4 regions of the Psychrobacillus sp. FSL H8-0484 genome follow, and region 4 is predicted to be linked to each of the others. Evidence: riboswitches for the same ligand, from Rfam matches in the RefSeq annotation. Region 4 holds a riboswitch; each other region holds the start of a gene.
What was found. Region 4 has a riboswitch for S-adenosylmethionine ahead of metA (homoserine O-acetyltransferase MetA). Riboswitches for the same ligand answer to the same signal wherever they lie in the genome.

Region 1 (5,265 bases), 770 kb from region 4:
ATTTTTGAATCTTTTCATGCCTCGTAATAAAACCAAGAACTCGAGCTCGTCCATATTTACGAATGACTAGAAATACGGTATATGCACCTGCAACAGATCCTATCCAAGAAAGAAGAAATCCAAAAAGTAATCCGTATGCGGTTACGTTCGCTACGATAAATACCACTAACGGCAAAAACGGTAAAAAGGCCTCTAAGAAGGGCAGAAGGATACCGATTATTGGTCCGAGAGCACGATACTCATTCGTTAAATTAGTTAATGTCTCCAATGAAAACCAATCAGGCATGTTGCTTTCCTCCACTACTATGTATATTTATACTATTCCCTATTATTGTATACATAAAACTATTTTCTTATAGTATAATTTGTTCATTATGTTTTTTAGGGGGTTAAATTCTAATTGAAAAATTCATTATTTGGACAAGGTTTAAAGGCTGGTGTTAGTATTGCAATTGGCTATTTTCCAGTTGCTTTGACATTTGGCTTACTTGCTAAAACATCTGGTTTATCCATTCTAGAAGCTACAGCCATGAGTATTTTTGTGTATGCTGGAGCAGCCCAATACATGTCCTTAACGCTAATATCAAAAGGTGTCGATCCTATTTTAATCGTTTTAAACACTTTTGTCGTCAATATACGTCACTTTTTAATGACGGCTGCACTTAATGAAAAGATGCAGAGTGAGAAAAAATGGATTAAAGGAATCTATGCTTTTGGAATAACGGACGAATCATTTTCAGTGCTTGCAACGCAAAAGGAAGAAAAGATAGCTACTTCCTTTGCATTTGGAGTCGCATTGATCGCGTATAGTAGCTGGGTTATTTTTACTGCAATTGGTCATGTAATTGGAGCAAATCTCCCTGCTTTCTTACAGGCGGCCATGTCAATTGCTTTGTACGCTATGTTCGTTGGTCTCCTTGTCCCTTCTATGCGAGGAAATCGGAAAGTTGTCATGCTTGCGTTAATCGCTGCAACTGTCAATGGATTTTTTTATTGGTCACATCTATTATCGACAGGTTGGTCCATTTTAATCGCTACACTGGCATCTTCTATTTTTGTCGAAATAATTTATGCACGGCGTGATCGCGGTTTGCCGAAAGGAGTTTAAGTAAATGGGTGCATGGTATTGGTGGACACTAATTGGAATGACGCTTGTTACATATATCCCTCGAGCTTTTCCACTCACCTTCTTAGAGGGTAAAGAATTACCACCAGTCGTTTCTGGTGTATTACGAAATATTCCCTATGCAGTTTTAGGTGCATTAATATTTCCTGCTATTTTATATGTGCAAGAAGGTCATTTACTATTTGGCATAATAGGTACAGTTGTTGCGTTTTCTTTAGCTTTTATTTTCGAGAATGTAATGGTTGTAGTGCTAGGTACTATCGGAGTTTTAGCTCTATACAGTTTTATGTTTTAATAATTCAGAATTATTTTATTTTAAAAATATACTTGACGGCTAGGTTTTAAATGTTTAAAGTTTAAAACAATTCTTACAACAATTAAATAGCACATCACTTTCTTATCCAGAGAAACCGAGGGGCAGGCCCTATGACGTTTCGGCAGCAGGTTCAATTCGAACACTGTGCCAATTCCTGCAAGCGAATTTCGCTTGAAAGATGAGAAGAGATGGTTTTTCGTATATTCGAAGAGCTTTCTTTTTCTTATCTAACTTTAGATAAGATCAAGAAAGCTTTTTTTGTTCTCTTGATAGAAAGGTAGATGACTGCAAACCATTGTCTGTTAAGAATAGATGAACTATCAGGAGGTCTTCACATGATTGAATTTAAAAATGTTTCCAAGACATTTCGTCTTGGCAAACGGGAGGTGCATGCAGTCAAGAATGTTTCTCTAAAAGTAAGCAAAGGAGAAATATTCGGCATTATCGGATTTAGTGGAGCTGGAAAAAGTACACTGTTACGACTTGTCAATATGCTCGAGCGTCCCTCATCTGGGTCCGTATTAATCCAAGACATTGACGTTAACTCACTATCTTCCAAAGACTTACGAACGAGACGCCGCAACATTGGAATGATCTTTCAGAACTTTAACTTGTTTAATTCCCGTACAGTTGCAGGAAATATTGCGTATCCACTCAAGCTTGCTGGTTTATCCAAAAAAGTGATTAATACACGAGTAGAAGAGCTGTTACAATTTGTTGGTTTAGCAGATAAAGCAAAAGATTATCCGGATCAATTATCTGGAGGTCAAAAACAACGTGTCGGCATTGCACGAGCATTAGCTACTTCACCAGACGTACTTATTTGTGATGAAGCGACGTCTGCACTCGATCCTGAAACAACAGCAGATATTTTACGCTTACTAAAAAAAGTAAACAAAGAGTTTGGCATAACAATCTTGCTCATCACGCACGAAATGCATGTTATCCAATCGATTTGTCACAAAGTTGCTGTAATGGAGAACGGAGAAGTTATCGAATCTGGTGATGTATTCGATGTATTCACAGATCCACAGCATTCGACTTCGCAGCGTTTTATCCAATCCGTACAACAAGACTTACCTTCTGAAAATATTTTAGAAGATTGGCGCTCAAAAGGCGGAAAAAAATTATACCGAGTTATTTTCAAAGGGGAAATTACGAATAATGCCGTGCTCTCCCAAGTCACTCAAAAGCATCAGGTTCATTTCAACATTGTATATGGTTCCATTCGAGAGCTACAAGAAAAACTCTTCGGAAATTTACTTATCTCATTTGAGGGTAAAACAGAAGCTATACAAAACGCATTAGAAGAATTAAAGACAATTGTCAATTTGGAGGAGGTGGCACCCCATGAAAGTTGATTGGAGTACATTTTGGCCACGAATTTTAGAATCGACTGGCGAAACAATTATTATGGTGATTGCTACACTCATATTCGGTTCCATTCTTGGAATTACTATTGGTCTATTACTATTTGTCACAAGAGAAAAAAATATTTTAGAAAACAAAATTGTTTTTCAAGTGCTAAATATTTTAATTAATATTATTCGACCTATTCCATTCATTATTTTCCTAGTAGCTATTTCACAGTTAACTAGATTAGTTGTTGGTACAACAATCGGTACTACAGCTGCTATCTTCCCTATGACGATTGTTGCAAGTTTTTCAATCGCTCGAGTAGTGGAAAACAACTTAGTAAGTATTGATCCCGGGGTAATCGAAGCTGCGCAAGCTATGGGTGCTAGCCCCCTTCGCATCATTTTTACTGTATTAATTCCGGAAGCGCTTGGGCCACTTATTTTAGGGCTAACGTTTATCACAGTTAGTTTAATCGATTTCTCAGCGGTTGCCGGTACAGTCGGTGGTGGCGGTTTAGGTCATGTCGCTATGACTTACGGATATCAGCGATTTGACGGTAGTGTCATGCTCGTTACGGTTATCATATTAATCGTTCTTGTGCAGCTCGCACAATGGCTAGGAAATACCTTATCTAAAAAATTTATGAGACGTTAATTAAACCTAAAGGAGAGATTTATTGATGAAAAAGTTAAGTTTATTCGTACTAGCAATTATTACTGCTTTGGTATTATCCGCGTGTGGCAGTTCTTCGGCATCTACTACAGATGGTAAAGAAACAGTAAAAGTAAAAATTGGTGTGAATGGTTCTGATGGTATTCAATGGCCTATTCTTCAAGAAAAAGCTGCAAAAGAAGGTATTGAAATTGAATTAGTGGAGTTTGCTGATTACACATTACCGAACAATGCACTTGCACAAGGGGACATTGATTTAAATGCATTCCAACATCTTTCGTTCTTATCGCAATATGTAAAAGAAAGTGGTAACGATCTTGTTCCAATTGGTTCTACAATGTTTGCACCATTAGGTGTTTATTCTGAAAAAATTAAAGACATTTCAGAAATTAAAGAAGGCGATAAAATCGCTATTCCTGATGATCCAACTAACCAAGCACGTGCACTTCGTTTATTAGAAGCTGGAAAATTAATTACACTAGCAGATGACTTCGGACTAGCCGGTGATCCTTCTCAAATTACAGAAAATCCGTTGAACCTTGAAATTATTCCGATGGTTGCTCAGCAAACTCCTCGTGTATTACCAGATGTAACTGCAGCTATTATTAACAATGGTGTTGCTGGTCAAGCAGGCTTCTCTCCTGGTGAAGATCCTATTTTCAAGGAAGCTGGAGATAACGAATCTATCTACCCTTATGTAAACTTAATTGCAGCTCGGGCAGAAGATAAAGACAATGAGACATTTAAACGCATTGTTGAACTTTACCAAGAAGATGATATTAAACAAGCTGTATCAGAAGATACAAAAGGTGGTTCTTCTTTAGTCATTTTAACGCAAGAACAATTGGATGAAACATTTTCAAACCTATTAAAGTAAAGGAGGAAAACAATCATGAGTATTGTAAAAGAACGCAGAGAACTACTATCAAAATCTATCGATGATAAGAGAGAGCTGTACATTCAAACGAGTCAAGATATTCATGCAAATCCAGAGATCGGAAATCAAGAATTCTATGCAAGTGCGAAGCATGTAGAATTACTAAAGAATGCAGGATTTGAAGTAACAACTGCAGTTGCTGGTCACGAGACTGCATTTTACGCAGTAAAAGATAGCGGTAAAGAAGGAGCTACCATTGCTTATCTAGCAGAATATGACGCACTACCTGGTATCGGCCATGCATGTGGGCATAACATTATTGGGACTACTAGTGTTGCAGCAGGTATCGCATTAGCGGAAGCTATTTCTGAAACAGGCGGACGCGTCGTTGTGCTTGGTACCCCTGCCGAGGAAGGTGGACCTAATGGAAGTGCAAAAGGTAGTTTTGTCAGACATGGCTATTTAAAGGATGTGGATGTTGCCTTAATGATTCATCCAGCTGGTAAAACTTCATTGACCAGTGAAACGCTTGCTGTCGATCCTTTAGATTTTCATTTCTATGGAAAAGCTGCCCATGCATCTGGCTCGCCTGAACAAGGGATTAACGCATTAGATGCAGTGATTCAACTGTTCAATGGAATCAATGCACTTCGTCAGCAACTCCCTTCTGATGTTCGTATTCACGGCATTATTACACATGGTGGAGATGCACCGAATATAATTCCTGACTTTGCGTCTGCACGTTTTTATATTCGCGCAGAGACATGGAAGAAAACAGAAGAAGTTGCAGAAAAAGTGCGAGCTATTGCAAACGGAGCTGCTTTAGCAACAGGTGCAGACGTGAAAATCGAACGTTTCCAAAATGAAGTGCAAGACTTTGTGTTAAATACGGTATTGGATAACGTACTCCATTCC
Region 2 (5,265 bases), 1.2 Mb from region 4:
TCAGGTCCACCGCGGTTAATTTTTACCCATCGATATCTTAAGCATTCTAAAACACTCGCAAAATCTTTAGCCTGTATAAACTCAAAATCCTCTAACTCCATATCGAGTTGTACTAAATTTTTAGCGTTATGTGTTAAACTCTTGATGTGGTGTCTATTATAATAGATAATTCCATCCTCTTTAGTAAGCAATGTAATGTAATCCTTTTCTACTGCAAGTAGCTTACCGACACGGGATTCTGGACCACCCCTATCTATTTTAACTATTTCATTAACGAAGAATAGCATCATATCGTTTTCCATAATATCCCGACCGCCTTTTTTATTATTCTAGTATCTATATGTATCAAGGGATAACTAGGTAAGGGATAAAAGCCCATTTAAGCATAATAGGCCAAGAAATTCGAAATTATTATGTTTAGAATTCGCCGATTCTGACTAGCAGAAACGACGAATAAATAAAAATCTAATTTTTCTCTCTTATTTTTTATTTCCCTCTGCTTTTTTTGCTTTTTCATCATCTTTATTTGCATTTTCATCATCTTTGGATTTCTCAATTTTTACCCCGTAGCTGATGTTACGCATATGAAACATGGAAATCCTAATAACTTCTTCGTTTAACACAATTGTTATAAAATCGTCATGTACTTCATCCATAATTCCCTCTAGTGTTTCTGGACCACCACGATTAATTTTTACCCATTTGTATTGTAAAGCTTTTAATACACTCTTATAGTCTTTAGCTTGAATGAACACAAAATCCTCAGGAACTTGAAGATCAAGTTGTACCTCATTTTTCGCATTAACAGTTAGACTCTTAATGTGATGTGTATAATAATAAATAACCCCGTCCTCTGCAGTAAGCACTGTAATATGATCTTCTTCTGCTGCAAGTAGCTTACCGACACGGGATTCTGGACCACCTCTATCTACTTTAATCGTGGAATTAACTAGAGAATGCAACATTTCTTTATCCATTTACTTTTAACCCCCTTTTTTGTATTATCCATGTATCTATATGTCTTGGAGTAATTCAAGTAACGGACATATGCCTACTTTAAGATAATTGGGCAAGCATTATTTTTCCTACTAATAGGTATACTAATTCCAGATGAAATCTTAATTACTACCAAGGTAATAAGAAGAAAGCAGGGAAAAAATAAAATTGGAAAGCAATGGTTTCTCTTATTAATCTGAGATGAAGTCTTAAATTTCCAGCTTGTATTTGCATTTTTACCATGGTAAACTGATTTAAATTAACATTTAGAAAATTTAATATTTATTTCTTATCAAGAGAGACGGAGGGATTGGCCCAAAGATGTCTCAGCAACCAGCCAAATATAGGTGTGGTGCTAATTCCAATAGACGGTAACCGTCTTGAAGATAAGAGGACTAACTTCAGTATATTATTGAGGATTCTCTTCTTATTAGAGAATCCTCTTTTTAATTGGTCCGAAAGTATAACTTTTCTACATAGTAACTATCCAGACCCCAGCACCTAATACTGAGAGCACTGAAAAAGTGGTGTTCTAATAAAATTCCTAATAAATATCCGCTAATTGGATTTAGAACGGCTCTGTTCGCTTTCCGTGGGCGAGCGCCGAGCCTCCTACGCTACGCTTTGTGCGGGGTCTCAGCTGTCTCGCTTTCCCACCGGAGTCTCACGCCGCCGTGCTAAATCCTATAGTACACAGTATTGTTACATCAAATATTTATCATGAAAAATTCTGTAATAGAGTTTTTCAGTGCCCTCCTAATACTCGTGTGGTTACTCGTTTCTAAAGAATGTAGCTACATTGGCTGGAGAGCCGCCTCGTAGCAGTAATAGGCACTTACGATTTCTTATTTTAATAGTAGAGGATGATTAGCATTGACTAAAAAGAGTATAGAAACACAGTTAGTTCAATTAGGTAACCACAGTGATGCAAAGACTGGTGCAGTTAATCCACCGATTTATTTATCCACCGCATATAAACATAACGGACTTGGTCAGTCTACAGGTTATGACTATACACGTACTAAAAACCCTACTCGAGCAATTTTAGAAGAAGGAATTGCAAAACTGGAAGGTGGAGATGCTGGTTTCGCCTGTAGTTCCGGTATGGCAGCCATTCAATTAGTATTATCTCTCTTCCGTTCTGGAGATGAATTAATCGCTCCAGAAGACCTTTATGGCGGGACGTATCGCTTGTTTAATCAGTACGCAAATTCCTACAATATCCATACTACATATGCAAAGTTCGAATCCGTAGAAGAAGTGGAATCGCTACTTACTAAAAATACAAAAGCAATTTTTATTGAATCACCTACAAATCCCTTAATGCAGGAAATTGATATTCATCAATATGCAAAATTAGCTAAACAGCATCATTTATTACTCATTGTAGATAACACATTTTTAACTCCCTACTTACAACGCCCTATTGAACTAGGTGCACACATCGTCATTCATAGTGGTACGAAATATATTGGTGGGCATAACGACGTGCTTGCTGGCCTTGTTGTGACAAGTGGTGCAGAATTAAGTGAAAAGTTATTTGCAAATCATAATGCAGCTGGCGCAGTACTATCTCCATTTGATTCATGGTTATTAATTAGAGGGTTAAAGACACTTCACTTACGAATGAAACAACATGACGCAAATGCAAAAAAAATTGTAAAATTCCTACAAAACGAATCAGCAGTTAAAGATGTTCTTTATCCTGGAAAAGGCGGTATGCTTTCCTTCCGCTTACAAAAAAGTGAGTGGGTTGGGCCTTTCCTAGAAGGACTTCAATTAATCGTCTTCGCCGAAAGTCTTGGTGGAGTTGAAAGCTTCATCACATATCCAGCTACCCAAACGCACGCGGAGATTCCAGAAGAAGAACGTAATGCACGTGGTGTGGATAATAGTCTTTTACGCTTCTCGGTTGGCGTGGAGGAAGCAGAAGATTTAATGACAGATTTGAAACAAGTTTTCACAGCTCTAGAAAGTGAAGTGAAAATATAATGAAGGGCACTAATACACATTTAGAAACTAGCCTAATAACCGCTTCGACACGAGGAGATTTTGAACAAAAAACAGGTGCAGTGAATGTACCGATTTACTTATCGTCTACTTTTCATCAAGAAAATTTCGACAGTTTTGGTCCTTACGACTATAGCCGATCGGGGAATCCTACTAGAGATGCATTAGAAAAAACAATTGCGGAGCTGGAAGGTGGTACAAGAGGATTTGCCTTTGCTTCTGGTCTTGCAGCTATCTCCTCTGCTTTTATGTTGTTATCAGCTGGAGATCATATCGTCATCACGGAAGATGTATATGGTGGTACTTTCCGATTTGTCACGGAAGTATTACCTCGTTTCGGTATTGAGCATACATTTGTGGATTTATCCAATTTAGAAGATGTTAAACACGCAATTAGATCCAATACAAAATTAATATATGTAGAAACTCCATCTAACCCACGCTTAGGGATTACGGATATTTCTAGTATGGTTGATTTAGCAAAAGCACATGATTGTCTTACATTTCTAGACAACACATTTATGACACCGCTCTACCAACGTCCGTTAGATTTTGGCGTAGATATAGTATTACATAGTGCTACAAAATTTCTATCCGGTCATAGTGATATTATTGCCGGACTTGCTGTCACCAATGATGAAGCGTTAGGCAAAAGATTAGCATTTATCCAAAACTCTTTCGGTGCTATTTTGGGAGCACAGGATTCGTATTCTTTAATTCAAGGCATTAAAACAACTAGTGTTCGTTTCGAGAAATCAACGGAATCTGCTAAGAAAATGGTAGACTATTTAGTTAACCATCCATTAGTAGAAGAAGTTTTTTATCCTGGACTACCTACTCATCCAGGAAATGAAATCCATGCAAAACAATCTACAAGTTCTGGAGCAGTGCTTTCCTTCCGTCTACCAGATAAAGCTACAACTAAAGCATTTGTTGACCATGTACAAATCCCAGTATTTGCTGTAAGCCTTGGGGGCGTGGAATCTATTCTTTCTTACCCTGCAACAATGTCCCATGCTGCAATGCCACAGGAAGAACGGGAAAAACGAGGAATTACAGATGGGCTTCTTCGATTCTCTGTAGGTTTAGAACATGTAGATGATTTAATCGCAGATTTCGAGCAAGCACTTCAAGTAGCTACAGAACAAAAACAGAAAGTAAGAAGTTAACATGACAAATCAATTAACTCTAACAGCTCCATTTAAGGCAGATCATGTAGAAAGTTTTCTACGCCCCGAACGTTAGCACTCCCTCGTATTCTAATGTATGTTCCTTGCTTTTTTAAGAAAGAGACACCTGTGGAACTTTAATAGAAATAAAAACCCTAGTAGACCAAATAAATACATATTCGGCCTACTAGGGTTTTTCAAGTACTATGAAATTCGACATGATTACGCTGTTCTTTCGCTTTATAGAGCGCAATATCTGCTTTTTGCATTAATACTTTTGGACTTTCTCCGTCAACTGGATACATTGCAATCCCGATACTAGATGTGGAAAGAAGCTCTTGGTCTTTGATTAAATACGGCTGGCTAAAATGATCGTGCATTCTCTTAACTAAAGCCTCCACTTTGCCCTTATCAATATCTCTTAATAATATAAGAAACTCATCCCCGCCGATTCTTCCTACTACATCCCGATGACGAATGTTTTCTTTCATCCTTTTAGCAAACTGGATAAGTAGGGTATCTCCAATACCGTGACCAAGCGAATCATTTATCTCCTTGAATTTGTCCAAATCAATAAATAGTAATGCAAACATTTCTCCAGATATCTTTGCTTCCTCAATCGCTTTACCCAAGTCTACTAGAAATGTACTTCTATTCACCACTTCTGTCATTGGGTCATGAGTTGCCATATAAGTTAACTGATCTTCATAGTATTTTCTTACGGTAACATCCCGAAGTATAGCTTGAATAACCACTTCATGCTCATACTTAACTGGAATTGCAATGATTTCAACCCAAATTTTCTGTCCATCCAACCGGGCGAGTTGTTCTACTGTTGGTTCCATTTTTAACATTTCTTCCTGCTGGAAAATTTGAATTAAAGTACTTATAGTATCTACATGATGCGGTTCAATGAAATCCAACAGTGACTTTCCAATAATTTGATCAGGTTCATTGGCACCAAACATTTTAACTGCTTCTGGATTAGCAAAGGACATCTTACCACCACTTTGAACTATAATAGCATCTGGAGAATTATCCACTAATGTTTGATAACAGCTCTCCGCCATTCGAAGCATATGTTTTGCCA
Region 3 (5,265 bases), 1.2 Mb from region 4:
ACAAAGTGGTAGAAACATGGTATTACCCTGAATTTACGCATTTTTTCCCGAGCAAAGTGAACCGCCAAGTGGTGAAGGATGCATGTGTGTGGATGAAAATGCAGAAAGGGGATTAGTTAATGGGTAATATTACCGTTACAATTGAATCGAGTAGTGTAGAAGGAAAGTCTTCATGTCCAGTTGATACTAGTTTTTGGAAAAATATATGGGAACAATACACTACTGAATTTACTGAATTAATAATACATTGTTGGATGGAAGAGCAGGAAGTAGTGAATGAATTAGGGGCAAAGGCAGTAAACGTAATAAATGAAGGTTTAATGAAAGTATTTACGATCAATTTAAGTGAAGATAATCGCCTTTTCTTCTGTAATTATTCTATAGATCCGAAAGGTGGCTTAAAATGGTTTAAAATGTTTTTTCACGTGAATGGTGATGAACGATTAGAAATAGGTCATTATGGCTCTGAAATTACTTTGTACAATGTGGATAAAGAAAAAGCAACGGAGTTTTCTGCACTTTTTCCTAGATCATCTATCTCAAATTTCCATGATGATTATGAAGAATAAAGGGATGCCTTAAATGCCGTTTAAAAACGGCTTTAGGGCATCCCTTTTTGTATTATTTGCACTTACTTAAGGTGATAACAACTTGCACCCAACGGAGCACAATAACTGTGCTAGCTTGAGGATGATTATGCTATTGGACCGCCCTTAAGCGAAATGTCTTCTGATACTGTACCGAATTTGTTAAAGTTTTCACGGAAAGCTTGTGCAAGGTCCGCAGCTTTTGTGTCGTAAGCTTCTTTATCTGCCCATGCATTACGTGGAATTAATACTTCAGATGGTACGCCCTCAATATGTGTAGGGATTTCAAGACCGAATATTTCATCTTTAGCTGTTTCTACATTAGTTAGTTTTCCGTCAATTGCAGCGCGAACCATTGTACGAGTATAAGCCAGTTTCATTCGGCTACCTACTCCATATTCGCCACCAGTCCAACCAGTATTTACTAGGAATACTTGTGCACCATGCTCATCGATTTTCTTCCCAAGCATTTCTGCATACACAGTTGCGTGTAATGGTAAGAAAGGAGAACCAAAGCAAGTTGAGAATGCTGGTTGTGGTGATGTGATTCCGCGTTCAGTTCCTGCCAGTTTAGATGTAAATCCGCTTAAAAAGTGGTACATCGCTTGTTCTTTCGTTAATTTACTGATTGGAGGCAGTACGCCAAATGCATCAGCAGTTAAGAAAACAATTGTGTTAGGGTGACCTGCTACAGAAGGATCTACAATGTTTTCGATATTTTGGATTGGGTATGCTGCACGTGTGTTTTCAGTTAAAGAGTTATCCGCATAGATTGCAATGCGAGTTTCTGCATCAACTACTACGTTCTCTAAAACAGTACCGAATGTAATCGCGTCATAGATTTGTGGCTCATTTTCACGAGTTAGGTCGATACATTTTGCATAGCATCCACCTTCTATATTAAATACACCATTATCTGACCAACCATGCTCGTCATCTCCGATTAATTGTCGTCCAGCATCAGCAGAAAGTGTTGTTTTACCTGTTCCAGACAGACCGAAGAATAAAGCTACATCGCCTTCTTCCCCAACATTTGCTGAACAGTGCATTGGTAAAATGTTTTGTTCTGGTAATAAATAGTTCATAATAGAGAAAATAGATTTTTTCATTTCTCCAGCATATTCTGTACCACCAATTAGAACAACACGTTTTTCCATAGATACGATGATGAAGGTTTCTGATTTAGTTCCATCAACTGCAGGGTCTGCTTTAAAGTTAGGAGCACTTATAACTGTAAAATCCGCTTCGTGAGATGAAAGCTCCTCTGATGAAGGGCGGATGAATAATTGATGTGCAAATAAATTGTGCCATGCATATTCATTGATTACTTGAATGCTTAGACGGGATGCTTTGTCTGCACCAGCAAATCCTTTAAATACAAATAATTCATCTTGTTCCTTTAAATACTCTGTCACTTTAATATATAATGCTTCGAAAATTTCAGAGGAGATAGGTTGGTTTACTGAACCCCAATCGATTTTATCTTTGGAGATAGCTTCTTCAACAATATATTTATCTTGTGGAGAACGACCTGTGTATTTACCTGTCTCTGCTTTTACCGCTCCAGTAGAAGTTAAAACTGCTTCTCCTCTAGATGTTGCCTTTTCTACAAGTTGTGGTACTGATAATTGAACGCTAATGTTGTTACCAGCTAACAATTCGTTCAGTTCACTCACAGTATCGATTGAATTCATGTTGTCTTACCATCCTTTTTTTAATTATTGCCTCTTGTTTAGAGGATTTTTCATTGATATGTGAAATAGTATAACACATTTAACTAATTAGTCTACACTAATGAATTGAATATTTTTTGCATATGTGAAAACTTTTCAAAATAACGCTTGACTTCTACTTACTAAGTACGTATGATGGTAAATTGAACGGATACTCTTATCCCGAGCTGGTGGAGGGGTCAGGCCCTATGAAACCCGGCAACCTGTAATTAGCAATTTCATTACAAAGGTGCCCAACCTGAGACAAGGTGAAATCCCTTGATTGATAAGAGTGAAAGGTGCTTATGATATTAATCCTTTCCTCATGTATTTTTGCGTGAGCGGGAGGTTTTTTTATTTAACATCGCCCTTTATCCTTGTGTGCCAAGTCCGAAACGGCTTCAAGTTTAATCTAATTGAAATGGCTTGACATGGGAATGAGTACCGTATCAATTCTTGAGAGAAATCTCGCAGGATATAGGAGGAACAATCTATGACACAACGTCGATTATTTACATCGGAATCAGTAACAGAAGGGCATCCAGATAAAATCTGTGATCAAATTTCTGATGCTATTTTAGATGCAATTTTAACGGAAGATCCAAATGCACGTGTTGCTTGTGAAACAAGCGTTACTACTGGTCTTGTATTAGTTGCAGGAGAAATCACAACTTCTACTTATGTAGACATCCCTAAAGTGGTTCGTTCTACTATTAAAGAAATTGGATATACTCGTGCAAAATATGGTTTTGACTCTGAAACTTCAGCAGTTTTAACTTCAATTGATGAGCAGTCTGCTGACATTGCAATGGGTGTTGACCAAGCTTTAGAAGCTCGTGAAGGATCTATGACGGATTCAGACATTGAAGCAATCGGTGCAGGTGACCAAGGTCTAATGTTTGGTTATGCTTGTAATGAAACACCAGAACTTATGCCGCTTCCAATTAGCTTAGCGCATAAACTGGCACGTCGTTTAGCAGAAGTGCGTAAAGATGAAACATTAGATTATTTACGCCCAGATGGTAAAACGCAAGTAACAGTGGAATATGATGAGAATAATAATCCAGTTCGTATTGATACGATTGTTATTTCTACACAACATCATCCAGAAATAACGCTAGAGCAAATTCAAAAAGATTTAAAAGAAGTAGTAATCAAACCTATTGTTCCTGCTCATTTAATCGATGAAAATACAAAATACTTTATCAATCCAACTGGCCGATTTGTAATTGGTGGACCTCAAGGAGATGCTGGTTTAACAGGTCGTAAAATCATCGTAGATACTTATGGTGGATACGCTCGTCACGGCGGTGGTGCATTCTCAGGTAAAGATCCAACGAAAGTGGACCGTTCTGCTGCATATGCTGCTCGCTATGTTGCCAAAAATATTGTGGCGGCTGGAATTGCAGATCGTTGCGAAGTACAATTAGCATATGCAATTGGTGTAGCACAACCTGTATCTATTGCTGTAGATACATTTGGAACTGGGAAAGTAGAAGAGGCACAATTAGTAGCGCATATTCGTGAACTATTTGACCTTCGTCCAGCAGGAATTATTAAAATGCTAGACTTACGTCGCCCAATTTACAAACAAACTGCAGCTTATGGTCACTTCGGTCGTACAGACATCGACGCACCATGGGAAAAAACAGATAGAGCAGAAGCTTTAAAAGAAAAAGCTGGTCTATAATTAAAAAAGCGATACTTTCCTTGAGAAATATAGGGAAGTATCGCTTTTTTGGTATAGTTTTCTCATGGAATATAACTTTCGGTAAATGGCAGTTACTCTTATAAAAAAAAGACGCTCAAACCTTCTTCTACCATTACAACGCGCACGGAAGTGTCATTGCTTTAACCGATCAAAACGGTGAGAAGATAGCGACTTATGAATACGATGCATGGGGAATGTATTAAAAGTAGATGAAGCGGAAATTGCATCTTCGGGAGCTTGCAATAGGAATAGGAAAGAGTCTCTTCTTTTTATCCAAAAAGGCATTAACCTATTTTCGAAAGTTGTAGGAGTGCGACAGACGGACAAATGCCATAAGATTACCGAGAAGAAAAAAGAGGCTGTTCGTGACGTCAGTCACGAACAGCCTCTCACAAAAATCAAACGGTAATAATATGGCAACAAGTCTGTTCAAAGCCCTCCGGAAATGAAAGAAAATAGGTTTTGTTCTTAAAGGGCGCTTGCTCTTTTTTTATCCCTGTAACGATTTATAATACTGCCCTTTTTCTACATACTCACGAATAATACGTTGTACATCTTCTTTATCAGCATCCGTTAATTCTCGTACAACTTTCGCTGGGCTCCCCATAGCAAGGGAATTAGGTGGAATTTTCTTTCCAGGAGGTACAAGACTCCCTGCTCCGATGAATGCTCCTTCTCCTATTTCTGCGCCGTCTAATATGATCGAACCCATCCCGACTAAGGCACCCTTTCGAACAATACAACTATGTAAAGTAACTTGATGTCCAATGGTCACTTCATCTTCTATAATAAGTGATTTATTTGGACTTTGATGAAGGCAACTTAAATCTTGTATGCTCACTTTTCGTCCAATAATAGTAGGAGCAACGTCACCTCTAATTACCGTATTAAACCAAATTGTAGACTCTGGTCCGATTGTCACATCACCTGTTATTGTGACATAATCAGCTATAAACACTGATTCATCAATTGTTGGTTTTTTGTCTTTATATGGATAAATCAAGATATACACGCTCCTTATAAAATAGAATATAATTAATGGTATCAAACAAACAGTTGGAAAGAAACAAATTATACAGAGTATAGAGTGATAGAAAAGAGGTGTGATGTGCATGTGGAAATGGGAAACAGAAGAAAAACCAAAAGCCGTCATAGTCATTGTTCATAGTGCATATGAGCATCATAGAAGATATGCTTGGCTCATTGAAAAACTAAGAAGTTCCAATTACCACATTGTCATGGGTGATTTACCTGG
Region 4 (5,265 bases):
TTTGTTTTACTGCCACACTCATTCCCAATGAATTTTTTCGACTTTTCCGTCTTTGGAAGGGCGAATATCGCTCCACTCATGATTCTTGCTGATAAGAAATATATAATTAAAACAAATAAAAGTCCAAACATTTCAGATTTATATATTTTGAACCACAACCGGTGGTATGAAGAATATTTATCAAGGGTCCTCTCAAATGAATGGAATCCTTTTCTTTTATCCATTCAAAAAAGAATTGAAGATCTAATTGGTTTGCCAAAACAAATTCAGAAACTTGCGGAAGATAAGACAAAACAGTATATGCTAGAACGAATTGAACCAGATGGCACCTTATACAGTTACTTTAGCTCGACATTTCTGCTAATTTTCGCATTGCTTTCCCTTGGATATAAGAAAGATCATCCCACAATCGTTCAGGCGTTAAACGGATTAAAGTCTATGAAATGCCAAATTGACGGGAAGACTCATATGCAATTTACCACAGCAACGGTATGGAATACAGCTTTAATTAGTCATGCCTTGCAAGAAGCAGGCGTTTCCGAATTAGATCCCGTTATAAAAAAAGCAAACCAATTTTTATTAACACGTCAGCATGATAAATATGGGGACTGGGTCATACACAGTCCTTCTAGTCTTCCAGGGGGATGGGGTTTCTCAGATGTAAATACAATGAACCCTGATATTGATGATACTACTGCAGCCTTAAGGTCAATCTGCAAAACCGTTTATAAAAATCCAAAGTTCCATACATCTTGGGACAGAGGAATCGACTGGGTATTTTCAATGCAAAATGATGATGGAGGGTGGCCATCATTCGAAAAAGGCGTGAATAATAGCATTTTGTCTATTATTCCAATTGAAGATGCTGAATATTTACTCGCAGATCCAACAAGTGCAGATTTAACGGGAAGAACATTGGAATTTTTCGGGGAATTCACTAACTTAAAGAAGAGTCACGACTCTATAAAGTTAGGTGTAAATTGGTTATTAGATCATCAAGAACCGAATGGATCGTGGTATGGCCGATGGGGCATATGCTATATTTATGGTGCTTGGGCTGCTATAACCGGGCTTGTTGCAGCAGGAATATCATCGGACCATCCTTCAATTCTAAAATCAGTCAAATGGCTTCGTGATATTCAAAATTCGGATGGGGGATGGGGAGAGTCTTGTAAAAGTGATCAAATGAAAACGTACATTCCATTGGGAGCCAGTACGTTAACTCACACAGCCTGGGCATTGGATGCGCTGATTGCTGCTGAAGACAAACTTACACCGGAAATAACATCCGGCATCAAATATATTTTAGAAAATAATGATAAAGTTGACTGGACAACATCTTATCCAAAAGGACAGGGAATGGCTGGCAGTTTCTATATTCATTATCACAGTTATCGATATATTTTCCCTCTTATTGTCCTTTCGCATTATCAAAAAAAATTTCCGAATGACAGCCTCTTAACTCTCAAGAACGAATAGGTATGAAAGGTGACAAACCATACTACGGTGTAAACGGAATAGTTAATTATATAAATCAGTTTTTTTTAATGAAGATGAATCTTGGGTTAATATAATGCTCATGTATTAAACGCTTCTAAATGTGATAGTAAGTATCTTTATTATCATTTGGTGCATTTAACGGGTACTTTAGTTAAAGAACATGGGTTGCTTAGGCAGCTCTTTTTTTATTGAACTAACGCAGCAGGTTAGTTGAACAAGCGGTATGAAAATTCCATTCTTTTTAAGTCGAATTTGACACATAAAGCGACGTTATAGTCATAAAAAAAGACCTTTTTCAAGCTCTAATAAAGCTATCGGAAACGAGTTTTAATTATTGAAGTTTTTTCCAACCACTCTCCAAATATAGAGATGGAGGATTTCATATGATAGTAATGCATTCATCACTTAATAAGTGGAACGAGGGGGATAATATGTCAGAAGTATTTTCTGCTACTAAAAAAGGTGCGTTTGTCATTCATCAAGATACACATGTAGGTCATGTCGTTTTAAAAGTAAAGGATTTAGAAAGACAAATAGCTTTCTATGAAGATGTAGTTGGCTTACAAGTAATTCAACGAGACGAAATAAATGCATCCTTAGCCGGAAAAGGTGGAACAAGAGCAATCTTAAAATTAGAAAAAACGGCAAATGAATTACAAGGAGCTAGAAGTACTGGTGTTTTTCATACAGCTTTTTTACTTCCAACTAGGGAAGCTTTTGCTACGAAATTATTTCATATATTAAGAAGTAAAAAGACGGTGGATAGTCCATTGGAGCAAGAACCACGCTTTACGCATTTTGAACGGTTTATTCCTATCGCTCGTTTAGACAGTGCAAGCGATCATGGATATAGCGAAGCATTTTATTTGTATGATATTGAAGGCAATGGAATTGAAATTTATGCGGACCGTCCTAGAGAAGATTGGACGAAATATCCAGGTGGTAGTAATCCCTTAAATTTCAAAGAGCTAGCAGAATTAGCGGACTTCGATACAGATGGAAGCATTCCAGCTACTACAACGATTGGACATGTGCATTTAAGAGTAGCGAATGTTCTAGCATCTACAAAATTTTATGTAGATGTCATTGGATTTGAAGAGCAAATTGTATTAGATTCTGCATTTTTTATTTCGGTAGGGGGATATCACCACCATATTGCAGGAAATGTTTGGGCAGGAGAAAATAATCCACATCCACCAGCAAATGCTACTGGATTAAAAGAATATACACTCGTACTTCCGACTAGTGAAGCTTTAGAAGAAGTTAAAAATCAACTTCTTCAAAATAATGTGGAAATGAATGAACAGGAACAGTCATTTTCTACAATAGATCCAAGTGGAAATGGTATTGTTTTTGAAGTCCTTTCATAAGAATAAGAGCGAGCTTTCACTTAAAACAATGGAAATCAACACATGAAAATAATAGGTTTTAAAGAAAGAACTTTCTAGAAGAATAGCTGTTAGGAGAAGTCTATTTCTCCATTTTGATTATTTTTAATTGTTGTAATATTATATTTATTGTGCTAATATTTACTAGATTAATAAACCAGTATATAAACGAATACTCTTATCAAGAGAAGCAGAGGGATATGGCCCTGTGAAGCTTCAGCAACCTCTGATGTTAATCAGAAAGGTGCTACCTCCTACAAGATTGAAAAGTCTTGAAAGATAAGAACTGAGTGCGATTCACTTACCCTCTTTTCTTATCCTTGAGAAAAGAGGGTTTTTATTATTTAAAAAAAAGGAGAGAATGTTATGCCAATTAATATTCCAAAACAATTACCAGCTGCTGAATTACTGAAAGAGGAAAAAATATTTATCATGGATGAGGACCGTGCTTTTGCGCAGGACATTCGTCCGCTTAATATTATCATTTTGAACTTAATGCCCGAAAAAGAAAAAACAGAATTACAACTTTTAAGGTTACTAGGTAATACACCATTACAAGTGAATGTAACATTCATGAAAACTGCCACTCATGAATCGAAAAACGTGAGTAAAACACATTTAGATACATTTTATACAACCTTCGAACAAATAAAGCATCGAAAGTATGACGGATTGATCATTACAGGAGCCCCAATAGAGCATTTAGAATTTGAGCGGGTAAATTATTGGAATGAAATAACAGAAATAATGGATTGGTCGAAAACCAATGTCACTTCTGTATTACATATTTGTTGGGGAGCACAAGCTGCTTTATATCATCATTATGGTATTGATAAATTTGAATTACCAAAGAAATGTTCTGGTGTGTTTAGTCACCGTTTGTCTGATCCAACCGTCCAATTAGTTCGTGGTTTTAATGACCAATTCTATGTGCCACACTCTCGATATACATCCGTTTCTTTTGAGGAAATTAAAGCTGATCCTCGTCTTAAACTCCTTTCGATTTCTGACGACGCCGGAGTTTTCCTCATTATTTCAAACGATGAGAAGCATATTATGATTACCGGTCACTTAGAATATGACGCCACAACACTGGCAGAAGAATATGTACGTGATGTGAATAAAGGAATAGAAATAGATTTACCGGTGAACTATTTCCCACAAAATGATCCAACACAACAACCATCGAATTCATGGCGCTCGCACACACACTTATTATTCTCGAATTGGTTGAACTATTATGTATACCAAGCAACACCATATGAGTGGGAATAATGGTTAATGGGGCTATCCGATGAAGGGTAGCTCTTTTTCATTTGTTTGAATTCTGAAAATGGTCTCGTTTTTATTAGAATTGGTTGCGGGTTTATGGTATTTAGTCTCGATTACGGGAGAATTGGTCTCATTAAGCCATTTAATGTAAGAAGTTCGACTGTTTTATAGTGTAATAGGTTTATTGCTGGAAGAATAATCCTAAATGAGACAAATGATGCACTGAACGAGACAAACTTAAGCATGAACGCGACAAAACAAGAGCCTAAGAAGACAAAGCCCAACGCGAAGACGACAAAAGAGGTTGCCAGTTGGTCAACAGCATGACCTCGTGACAACCTTTAGACCATTATTGAAAAATGTGATCGATTTCTTTTATTTCTTGTAGACAAATGATTAGTTAGGTAAAGGAAAAAAATGCTATGATTAGTTAAATTAAAAAGGAAGGGAAGATATACATGAACACAACATTTACTTATATTCATAGTGCACCACAAACGACCGATGAAAATAAAAAATATCCTGCACTATTTTTAATCCATGGCATGGGTAGCAATGAAAATGATTTAGTAGGACTTGTATCGAGTTTAAAAGAGAAATGTCATATTTTTAGTATTCGTGGGCCAATTAGCCAGCCACCTGGATATGCATTTTTTACAATTGAAGGGCTTGGTAAGCCACATCGTACGGTTTTTGATCAAGTTATCAAAGATCTTCAATCATTTATCCAAGAGGCAATGGAAGAATATTCAGTAGATAGGGAGCAAGTGTATCTACTTGGTTTTAGCCAAGGAGCAATATTATCTCAAACTTTAGCCCTTGTAATGGGTAAACAAATAAAAGGAATAGTTGCACTAAGTGGATATATTCCAGCCTTTGCGAAGGGAGAGTATGCAACACAACCCGTTGATCAATTGAATGTATTTATTTCACATGGTGAATTAGATAATATGCTCCCATTTGAATGGGGAGTTGCAAGTAAAGACTATTTCACCGAACAGGGAGCGAATGTTACATTTAAAAGCTATCCAATAGCACATGGTGTAGCAGCAGAAAATCACAGAGACTTATTAGCATTTTTAAACGAGAACATAGGTGAATAAAA

Region 1: it holds a riboswitch for S-adenosylmethionine, as region 4 does, so the genes downstream of both, MHH81_RS04525 (methionine ABC transporter ATP-binding protein) here and metA (homoserine O-acetyltransferase MetA) in region 4, are expected to answer to the same signal.
Region 2: it holds a riboswitch for S-adenosylmethionine, as region 4 does, so the genes downstream of both, MHH81_RS02665 (methionine biosynthesis PLP-dependent protein) here and metA (homoserine O-acetyltransferase MetA) in region 4, are expected to answer to the same signal.
Region 3: it holds a riboswitch for S-adenosylmethionine, as region 4 does, so the genes downstream of both, metK (methionine adenosyltransferase) here and metA (homoserine O-acetyltransferase MetA) in region 4, are expected to answer to the same signal.

The regions. Positions count from the first base shown of each region.
Region 1 is NZ_JBBOSZ010000001.1:994,423-999,687, reverse strand. Features, by position in the region: gene MHH81_RS04540 (TVP38/TMEM64 family protein) at 1-286, opposite strand, end outside; gene MHH81_RS04535 (AzlC family ABC transporter permease) at 401-1,108, shown strand; gene MHH81_RS04530 (AzlD domain-containing protein) at 1,113-1,421, shown strand; SAM riboswitch class I at 1,521-1,627, shown strand; gene MHH81_RS04525 (methionine ABC transporter ATP-binding protein) at 1,778-2,803, shown strand; gene MHH81_RS04520 (methionine ABC transporter permease) at 2,793-3,455, shown strand; gene MHH81_RS04515 (MetQ/NlpA family ABC transporter substrate-binding protein) at 3,481-4,350, shown strand; gene MHH81_RS04510 (M20 family metallopeptidase) at 4,366-5,265, shown strand, end outside.
Region 2 is NZ_JBBOSZ010000001.1:555,748-561,012, reverse strand. Features, by position in the region: gene MHH81_RS02675 (hypothetical protein) at 1-302, opposite strand, end outside; gene MHH81_RS02670 (hypothetical protein) at 480-977, opposite strand; SAM riboswitch class I at 1,283-1,389, shown strand; gene MHH81_RS02665 (methionine biosynthesis PLP-dependent protein) at 1,870-2,988, shown strand; gene metC (cystathionine beta-lyase) at 2,988-4,175, shown strand; gene MHH81_RS02655 (sensor domain-containing diguanylate cyclase) at 4,373-5,265, opposite strand, start outside.
Region 3 is NZ_JBBOSZ010000001.1:3,007,530-3,012,794, reverse strand. Features, by position in the region: gene MHH81_RS14595 (alpha/beta hydrolase family protein) at 1-116, shown strand, start outside; gene MHH81_RS14590 (hypothetical protein) at 120-569, shown strand; gene pckA (phosphoenolpyruvate carboxykinase (ATP)) at 695-2,281, opposite strand; SAM riboswitch class I at 2,475-2,592, shown strand; gene metK (methionine adenosyltransferase) at 2,793-3,989, shown strand; partial or broken gene MHH81_RS21390 (RHS repeat-associated core domain-containing protein) at 4,094-4,204, shown strand; gene MHH81_RS14570 (gamma carbonic anhydrase) at 4,501-5,013, opposite strand; gene MHH81_RS14565 (alpha/beta hydrolase) at 5,123-5,265, shown strand, end outside.
Region 4 is NZ_JBBOSZ010000001.1:1,762,332-1,767,596, forward strand. Features, by position in the region: gene shc (squalene--hopene cyclase) at 1-1,479, shown strand, start outside; gene MHH81_RS08320 (VOC family protein) at 1,932-2,870, shown strand; SAM riboswitch class I at 3,064-3,174, shown strand; gene metA (homoserine O-acetyltransferase MetA) at 3,255-4,163, shown strand; gene MHH81_RS08330 (alpha/beta hydrolase) at 4,619-5,263, shown strand.